One region of the Kribbella sp. NPDC004536 genome, then DNA from elsewhere that is predicted to be linked to it. Evidence: riboswitches for the same ligand, from Rfam matches in the RefSeq annotation. Region 1 holds a riboswitch; the other holds the start of a gene.
The links. A riboswitch is a leader RNA that binds a small molecule or an ion and turns the genes downstream of it on or off. The one in region 1 is predicted to bind glycine.
Positions count from the first base shown of each region.

Region 1 (4,189 bases):
CCGTCGGACTCGATCGCGATCGCCCTCCGGACCGGCACCCCGGTGTTCTGCGCGGAGGAGATCCTCGCCGAGGCCGGCGTACCGATTCCGGACAGTGAGGCCACCGGCACCGACGAGGTGCAGGAGGAAGAGGAGGTCGAGCGGTTCCGGGAGTTCCTGGACCAGGTGACGCCGGAGGACTTCGACAAGAGCTGACGCGACCCCTGGAGACGGGGAATCCGTACAAGAGCGACTAGGTAACGATTCGTACGGCGGTCGCGACACGCTCCCGGCTCGACGCGGTTGTCGTTGACCCGCCTCGGGCGGCGGCTTACCGTGAAGAAGTCGTGGGGTGCTGTCACTCCACGGAGATGACTCGTACCAGTCGGTATCCAGGGAGGCTCAGGCGTGACACGCACCGGGGACACGGATCTGACGCAGTCGGCTTCCGACGCGCACGCCGAGGCGGCGGAGACCGCCGGCGTCCAGGGTCTGCTGTTCGACGACGACCTGCGGCCGATGCCGGAGGACGTCGGGTTCCGGGGTCCGACGGCCTGCGCGGCCGCCGGGATCACCTACCGGCAGCTCGACTACTGGGCCCGTACCGGCCTGGTCTCGCCGTCGGTGCGCCCGGCGACCGGCTCGGGTACGCAACGGCTCTACGGCTTCCGCGACGTACTGCTGCTGAAGGTGATCAAGCGGCTGCTGGACGCCGGGATCTCGCTGCAGCAGATCCGGACCGCGATCGCGCACCTGAGCAAGCGCGGTTTCGACGACCTGACCCAGATCACGCTGATGAGCGACGGCGCCTCGGTGTACATGTGCACCTCGCCGGACGAGGTCATCGACCTGCTGGCCGGCGGCCAGGGCGTGTTCGGGATCGCGCTCGGCGGGGTCTGGCGGGAGGTCGAGGGATCGCTGTCCGAGCTGCCGACCGAGCGGGCCGACGGCCACGACGACGAAGGCTCCGACGGGCACGCCGGCGACGAACTCGCCGCCCGCCGTCGCGCCCGGATGACCGGCTGACCTAGTTCTTCACTGTGCGCCCACTCACTGCAGACTCGCTCCGCGGTGTGTGGGCGACTTTGTTGTTACCGCTGAACGCCGACGACTCGATCGACTTCACGCGGTTGGAGGCTCAAGCTCAGGCTCTGGGTGAGACTTCCGTTGCTGGGTTGTACGCACACGGGACGGCGGGGGAGTTCCAGACCCTTACCGAATCCGAGTACGACCGGGTCAACCACATCCTCGCCGCCGTCGGGAAGCCGTTCCAGATCGGGGCGAGTCATCCGTCGGCACAGGTGCAGTTGTCCCGGGTTGAGCGTGCGGCGAAGCTCGCGCCCGGAGCGATTCAAGTGATAGCCCCGGACTGGTTGCCTTTGAACCCTGCCGAGATGCTCGCCTTCTTGCGGCGGGTGGGTACGGTGGCGGGGGAGGTGCCGCTGGTGTTGTACAACCCGCCGCATGCGAAGACTTCCGTGACGCCACGGCAGTTGGGGGAGTTGGCGGCGGCGGTGCCGAACCTGATCGGGTTGAAGACGGCCGGTGGTGACAGAGCGTGGTTCGACGAGGCCTTGCGGTCCGGGCTCGCGATCTTCGTACCCGGTCACTTCCTCGCGAGTATGTCGTTACTCGGCGCGCACGGCAGCTACTCGAACGTGGCGGCGCTGTCCCCGAACGGTGCGGTTGCCACCGCGCACGACCTGGACGTGGAGCGCCGGGTGGTCGAGTTCTTCGCGGCGCACGTCGTACCACTGCAGAAGGCCGGCCTGTCGAACCCCGCGCTGGACAAGTTCCTCGCCGCGGTCGGCGGCTGGGCGGACGTCGGTACCCGGGTCCGCTGGCCGATGCAGGCGGCCACCGACGAGCAGGTCGCGGCGGCGCGGCCGGCCGCCCGGAGCCTGCTGCCCGAACTGTTCGGAAATTCCTGGTAGCCTCGTTTCAGCCGTACACAGCACTCGGGAGAGTCCCGTTTCGTCGGGCGCCGAAGGGGCAATTCCTCCCCGGAACCTCTCAGGCCCATGGACCGAGTGCCACAGGCGACTCTGGAGCGTGTTCGTGCGTGACAGAGGGGGAGGCCACCGGCAGCGACAGTCAGCATCGGAGCCTCTAGTGAACGACACCCCTCAGCTTTCGGCGCGTGTTTCGGCGACGTTCGCCGACCGGCACATCGGTCCGCGCCCGGACGAGATCGCCCGGATGGTCCAGGCCCTCGGGTACGACGACGTCGACGCGCTCGTGGACGCCGCGGTCCCGGCCTCGATCCGGTCCGCGGAGGCGCTGCGGCTGCCCGAGCCGGCCTCCGAGGTGGACGCACTGACCGAGCTGCGCCAGCTCGCCGCCCGCAACAACGTCGCGACCACGATGATCGGCCAGGGGTACTACGGCACCTTCACCCCGTCCGTCATCGTCCGCCGCCTGGTCGAGAACCCGGCTTGGTACACGGCCTACACGCCGTACCAGCCGGAGATCTCCCAGGGCCGGCTCGAGGCGCTGCTGAACTTCCAGACCGTGGTCTCCGACCTGACCGGCCTGCCGACCGCGAACGCCTCCCTGCTCGACGAGGGCACCGCGGCCGCCGAGGCGATGACGCTGGCCCACCGCTCGAACAAGAAGAGCAAGTCCGAGCGGTTCCTGGTCGACGCCGACTGCTTCGCGCAGACGATCGCGGTCGTGCAGACCCGCGCGCAGGCGCTCGGCATCGAGGTCGTGGTCGCCGACACCACCGACGGTCTGCCCGAGGGCGACTTCTTCGGCTTGCTGGTGCAGTACCCGGGCTCCAACGGCGCCGTCCGCGACCTGAAGCCGCTGATCGAGGCGGCCCACGAGCGTGACGCCCTGGTCGCCGTCGCGTCGGACCTGCTCGCGCTGACGGTGCTCGAGGCACCGGGTGAGGCCGGGGCGGACATCGTCATCGGTTCCTCGCAGCGCTTCGGCGTACCGCTGTTCTACGGCGGTCCGCACGCCGGCTTCATGTCCGTACGGTCCGGTCTCGAGCGGTCGTTGCCGGGTCGCCTCGTCGGCGTGTCCGTCGACGCCGACGGCGCCCCGGCGTACCGGCTGGCGCTGCAGACCCGTGAGCAGCACATCCGCCGCGAGAAGGCGACCTCGAACATCTGCACCGCGCAGGTCCTGCTCGCGGTCGTCGCGTCGATGTACGCCGTCTACCACGGTCCGGACGGTCTGCGCGCGATCGCGGAGCGGGTGCACGACTACGCCGGCAAGCTCGCCGCGTCGCTGCGCGCCAGCGGCGTCGAGGTCGTGCACGACGACTTCTTCGACACCGTCCTGGCCCGCGTGCCGGGCCGCGCCGCCGACGTGGTGGACGCCGCGCGGCAGAACGGGATCTGGCTGCGGCTCGTCGACGCGGACCACGTCGGCATCTCCTGCGACGAGAAGACGGACGTCGCGACGCTGACCCGGGTCTGCCAGTCCTTCGGCGGTCGGTACGACAACACGCTCGAGGCGGCGGCCGTGAACGTGCCGCGCACCACGGAGTACCTGACGCACCCGGTCTTCAACACGCACCGGTCCGAGACGGCGATGCTGCGCTACCTGCGCAAGCTGTCCGACATGGACTACGCGCTGGACCGCGGCATGATCCCGCTCGGGTCCTGCACGATGAAGCTGAACGCGACCACCGAGATGGAGCCGGTCACCTGGCCGGAGTTCGCCGACGTACACCCGTTCGCGCCGATCGAGGACGCGGCCGGGTACGTGAAACTGATCGGTCAGCTGGAGCGCTGGCTGGCCGAGGTCACCGGGTACGCGAAGGTCTCGATCCAGCCGAACGCCGGCTCCCAGGGCGAGCTCGCCGGTCTGCTCGCGATCCGTGGGTACCACCACGGCCGGGGCGACCTGGACCGCGACATCTGCCTGATCCCGGCCTCCGCGCACGGCACGAACGCCGCCTCCGCGGTGATGGCCGGCATGAAGGTTGTCGTTGTCAAGGGCAACGAGGACGGCACGATCAACCTGGACGACCTGCGGGCGAAGGCGTCCGAGCACGCGTCGCGGCTGGCGGCGATCATGATCACGTACCCGTCGACGCACGGCGTGTACGAGGAGAGTGTCCGCGAGGTCTGCCAGGTCGTCCACGACCACGGCGGCCAGGTGTACGTCGACGGCGCGAACCTGAACGCCCTGCTCGGGCTCGCGAAGCCGGGGGAGTTCGGCGGCGACGTCTCGCACCTGAACCTGCACAAGACGT
Region 1 covers NZ_JBIALY010000002.1:1,901,008-1,905,196, reverse strand. Annotated here, with positions in the region: gene ACFYRU_RS23870 (bifunctional nuclease family protein) at 1-195, shown strand, start outside; gene ACFYRU_RS23865 (MerR family transcriptional regulator) at 388-1,005, shown strand; gene ACFYRU_RS23860 (dihydrodipicolinate synthase family protein) at 1,053-1,913, shown strand; glycine riboswitch at 1,929-2,018, shown strand; gene gcvP (aminomethyl-transferring glycine dehydrogenase) at 2,092-4,189, shown strand, end outside.

Region 2 (4,189 bases), on a different contig from region 1:
TGCACTGGGTCCGCAACGACGGCCCGGTGAACGAGGGCGACGTGATCCTGCTGGACGCCGGCGTCGAGACCCGGACGCTCTACACCGCCGACGTGACCCGGACCTTCCCGGCCACCGGCGAGTACACCGCGGCGCAGCGGCAGGTGCACGACCTGGTGCACAAGGCGCAGCTCGCGTCGCTCGAGGCCGTCAAGGTCGGTGCGCCGTACCGCGCGTTCCAGTACGAGGCGCTCCGCGTCCTGGCCGAGGGGCTGCGCGATTGGGGCCTGCTGGACGTGTCCATGGACGAACTGCTCGGCCCGGACGGGCAGCAGCACCGCCGGTACATCGTCTGCGGCACCGGCCACTACATCGGCCTCGACGTCCACGACTGCGACGCGTCCCGGCCGGAGGCGTACTTCGCCGGCACCATCGAGGCCGGGATGGCGCTCGCGGTCGAGCCCGGTCTGTACTTCCACCCGAACGACGAGACCGTACCGCCGGAGCTGCGCGGGATCGGCATCCGGATCGAGGACAACGTCGTCGTGCACGACGACCGGCTGGAGATCCTCACCGAGGCGCTGCCGATCACCACCGACGGCCTGGAGCAGTGGACCCGCTCGCACCTCGGGAAGTAATCAAAATTACCGGTCACAAACAGTAACGTTCGCCGGTGGGGCGCGATGTACTGGATGGGGGAGGGCTGATCTCGGCTCGGCGCGTGGCAGTGGGGGGCCGCGGACCACGCGCCCAGCCGAGGCGGCCTCGACCGGGGCCAGGGGGACCCGGCATCCCTGGGTACGGGGAGTAGTCATCATGAACCTACGGGTGCGCGTAATGAACTGCGGCGACCGGCACTGGTACGCCGACATCGACGACGCCGACGATCCGCAACCGGACGATCCGTTCTGGTACGTCGACAACTGCCGGAGCCAGGCGCAGGCGCTGGAGTCCGCCTGCACGGAGCTCCGGCTGATGTCCGGCCGGCTGGTCCGCGGCGACGAGCTGGACCGGGTGCTCGAGATCACCGGCGTCCCGGTCTGACCGATCACCCCAGGGTACGGCGGCCCAAGTGCCGCCGCGCTGAGGCACGGCGCGGCCCCTGGCTTGGGGCCGTTGTTAGGGTCGGTCGTTGATGAGTATCAAACATGCGCAGTGGTTCCGGGCGGTGGCGATCGCCGAGGCGATCTCGTGGACCGGGCTGCTGATCGGGATGTTGTTCAAGTACGTGCTGTCCGACAACGAGCTCGGAGTGCAGATCTTCGGCCCGATCCACGGCGGGATCTTCATCGCGTACGTGGTCACGGTGCTCGCCGTCCGCGGCCCGCTGCGCTGGTCGTGGCCGGTCACGCTGGCGGCGCTGGCAGCCAGCGTTCCGCCACTGTTCACCTGGTTCTTCGAGATCTGGGCGGTCCGGACAGGCCGGATTGACGGCGCCCGGCAGACCGCCGTACCGTCCACAACGTCAGTCAATTCAACAGCCGCATGAACCCGTGCGGGAGAGACCCGGGCCGGAGCTGATCTCCGCGAACCGGGCGCCGTAGGAGCAACTCTCCCCAAGAATCTCTCAGGCACCTTCACCGCGCGGGCGAGGCACCTCTGGAGGGCAGTCCGCCCAACAGAGCGGGGAGGACACCAAACGGTCAACGACGACCGGAAGGAACCTCCACACGATGGCGATCAGTGTCTTCGACCTGTTCAGTATCGGGATCGGCCCGTCGAGCTCCCACACCGTGGGCCCGATGCGCGCCGCCCGTACGTTCGCACTCGGCCTCGCCGCCGACGGCCTGCTGGCCGCGACGACGACCGTCGAGGCGCAGTTGTTCGGATCGCTCGGGGCCACCGGCCACGGGCACGGCAGCAACAAGGCGGTGCTGCTCGGGCTCGAGGGCGCCGACCCGGAGACCGTGGTCACGCACTCGGTCGACGCGCGCGCCGAGACGATCCGCGAGCGCGGCCGGCTCCTGCTGGCCGGTACCCACGAGATCGCGTTCGACGAGAACACCGACCTGGTGATGCACCGGCGCAAGGCGCTGCCGTACCACCCGAACGGGATGGTCTTCGTCGCCCGGGACGCGGACCAGGCCGTACTGCGCGAACGTACGTACTACTCGGTCGGCGGCGGCTTCGTCGTCGACGAGACCGCGGCCGCGGGCGACCGGATCGTGCCGGACACCACGCAACTGAAGTACCCGTTCACCACCGGCGCCGAGCTGCTCGACCGGTGCCGCGAGTCGCAGCTGTCGATCAGCGAGGTGATGCTCGCGAACGAGCTCGCCTGGCGGACCGAGGCGGAGATCCGCGCCGGGCTGCTGCACATCTGGCAGGTGATGCAGGACTGCGTCCGTGAGGGCTGCGAGACCGAGGGCATCCTGCCCGGCGGCCTGAAGGTCCCGCGCCGCGCGCACGCGCTGCACAAGAAGCTCAGCCAGGACCCGTGGTCGGTCGACCCGCTCAAGGTGATGGACTGGGTGAACCTGTTCGCGCTCGCGGTGAACGAGCAGAACGCGTCCGGCGGCCGGATCGTCACCGCGCCGACGAACGGTGCCGCGGGCATCATCCCGGCCGTACTGCACTACTACCGGCGGTTCGTGCCCGGCGCGACCGAGGACGGCGCGGTCCGGTTCCTGCTCGCGGCCGGCGCGATCGGCGTGCTGTACAAGGAGAACGCGTCGATCTCCGGCGCCGAGGTCGGCTGCCAGGGCGAGGTCGGCTCGGCCTGCTCGATGGCCGCCGCCGGTCTCTGCGAGGTGCTCGGTGGTACGCCGCAACAGGTCGAGAACGCCGCGGAGATCGCGATGGAGCACAACCTCGGACTGACCTGCGACCCGGTCGGCGGGCTGGTGCAGATCCCCTGCATCGAGCGGAACGCGATGGCGTCGGTGAAGGCGATCAACGCGGCCCGGATGGCGATGCACGGCGACGGCGTGCACGTGGTCACGCTCGACAAGGTGATCAAGACGATGCGCGAGACCGGCGCCGACATGAAGATCAAGTACAAGGAGACGTCCCGCGGCGGCCTCGCCGTCAACGTCATCGAGTGCTGACCAGGTAACAGCAGTACCAGGCTGTCGCCGGTCGCGCGGGTGATACTGGAGTACATGAGCGAGCTCGGGAAGACGCTGCACGCCTGGCGGGACCGGGTGGCGCCTTCGGAGGTCGGGCTGCCGGTCGGCGGGAAGCGGCGCGCGCCCGGGCTGCGCCGGGAGGAGCTCGCCTTGCTCGCGGGGCTATCGGTCGACTACATCGTGCGGCTCGAGCAGGGGCGGTCGGACTCGCCGTCGGTACAGGTGCTGACCGCGCTGGCCCGGGCGCTCCGGTTGTCCGATGCCGAGCGCAACCATCTGTTCGCGCTGGCCGGTGAGGTGGAGCCGTCACCGGGGCGGATCTCGGCGTACATCCCGCCGGGGGTGCAGCGGATCGTCGACCAATTGGACGGAGCGCCGTTGTGCGTGTGCGACGCGGCCTGGACGATCATCAGCTGGAACCCGTTGTTCGCCGCGCTGGCCGGTGACCCGTCGTCCTGGCACGGGCGGCACCGGAACATCATCTACCTGAACTTCGCCAGACCCGGCAGCCGCTTCGAGCAGACCCCCGAGCAGGCGCACGCCTTCCGGGTCGCGATGGTCACCGACCTGCGTGCGTCGCTCGCCCGTTACCCGGCCGACCCGGACCTGCGCGCGATGATCGACGACCTGCGCAGCGGGTACCCCGAGTTCGCCCGGCTGTGGGACGAACGAGTGGTCGGGTTCCATCAGTCGGAGCGGAAGACGATCCGGCATCCGGTGGTCGGTGCCTTCGACATCGACTGCGACATCCTCGCCGTACCGGGCAGCGATCTGCGGATGGTCGTCTACACCGCCGCGCCGAACTCCGAGGCCGCCGAGAAGCTCCGGTTGTTGTCGGTGGTCGGATTGCAGGCGTTGACCTGAGCAATCAGTTAACGCACCGCATTGCTACGGCTGCGTAAATGGTCATTCATTACTAGACTTTCAAGTCCTGGTGTAGAAATTCTTCCAAGGGCTGTTTGAAACGCCGGGTGAACCGATACCCTGCGGGACTTGTGAATCCGATGTCTGCCAGGGCTTCCCGGCGTCGCCGTCAGGTCGCCACGGGCGTGAGCATCGTGGTCGGCGGCTACCTGGTACTGGTACTGATTGCCCTCCTCGGCGGTCCGCGGATCGGCGCGTCGTTCCTGCCGCTGCCAGGC
Region 2 covers NZ_JBIALY010000001.1:1,600,080-1,604,268, reverse strand. Annotated here, with positions in the region: gene ACFYRU_RS07915 (aminopeptidase P family protein) at 1-617, shown strand, start outside; gene ACFYRU_RS07910 (hypothetical protein) at 796-1,023, shown strand; gene ACFYRU_RS07905 (DUF3817 domain-containing protein) at 1,115-1,468, shown strand; glycine riboswitch at 1,466-1,572, shown strand; gene ACFYRU_RS07900 (L-serine ammonia-lyase) at 1,653-3,026, shown strand; gene ACFYRU_RS07895 (helix-turn-helix transcriptional regulator) at 3,081-3,911, shown strand; gene ACFYRU_RS07890 (hypothetical protein) at 4,097-4,189, shown strand, end outside.
Region 2: linked by a shared signal. The riboswitch ahead of ACFYRU_RS07900 (L-serine ammonia-lyase) and the one ahead of gcvP (aminomethyl-transferring glycine dehydrogenase) in region 1 are both predicted to bind glycine.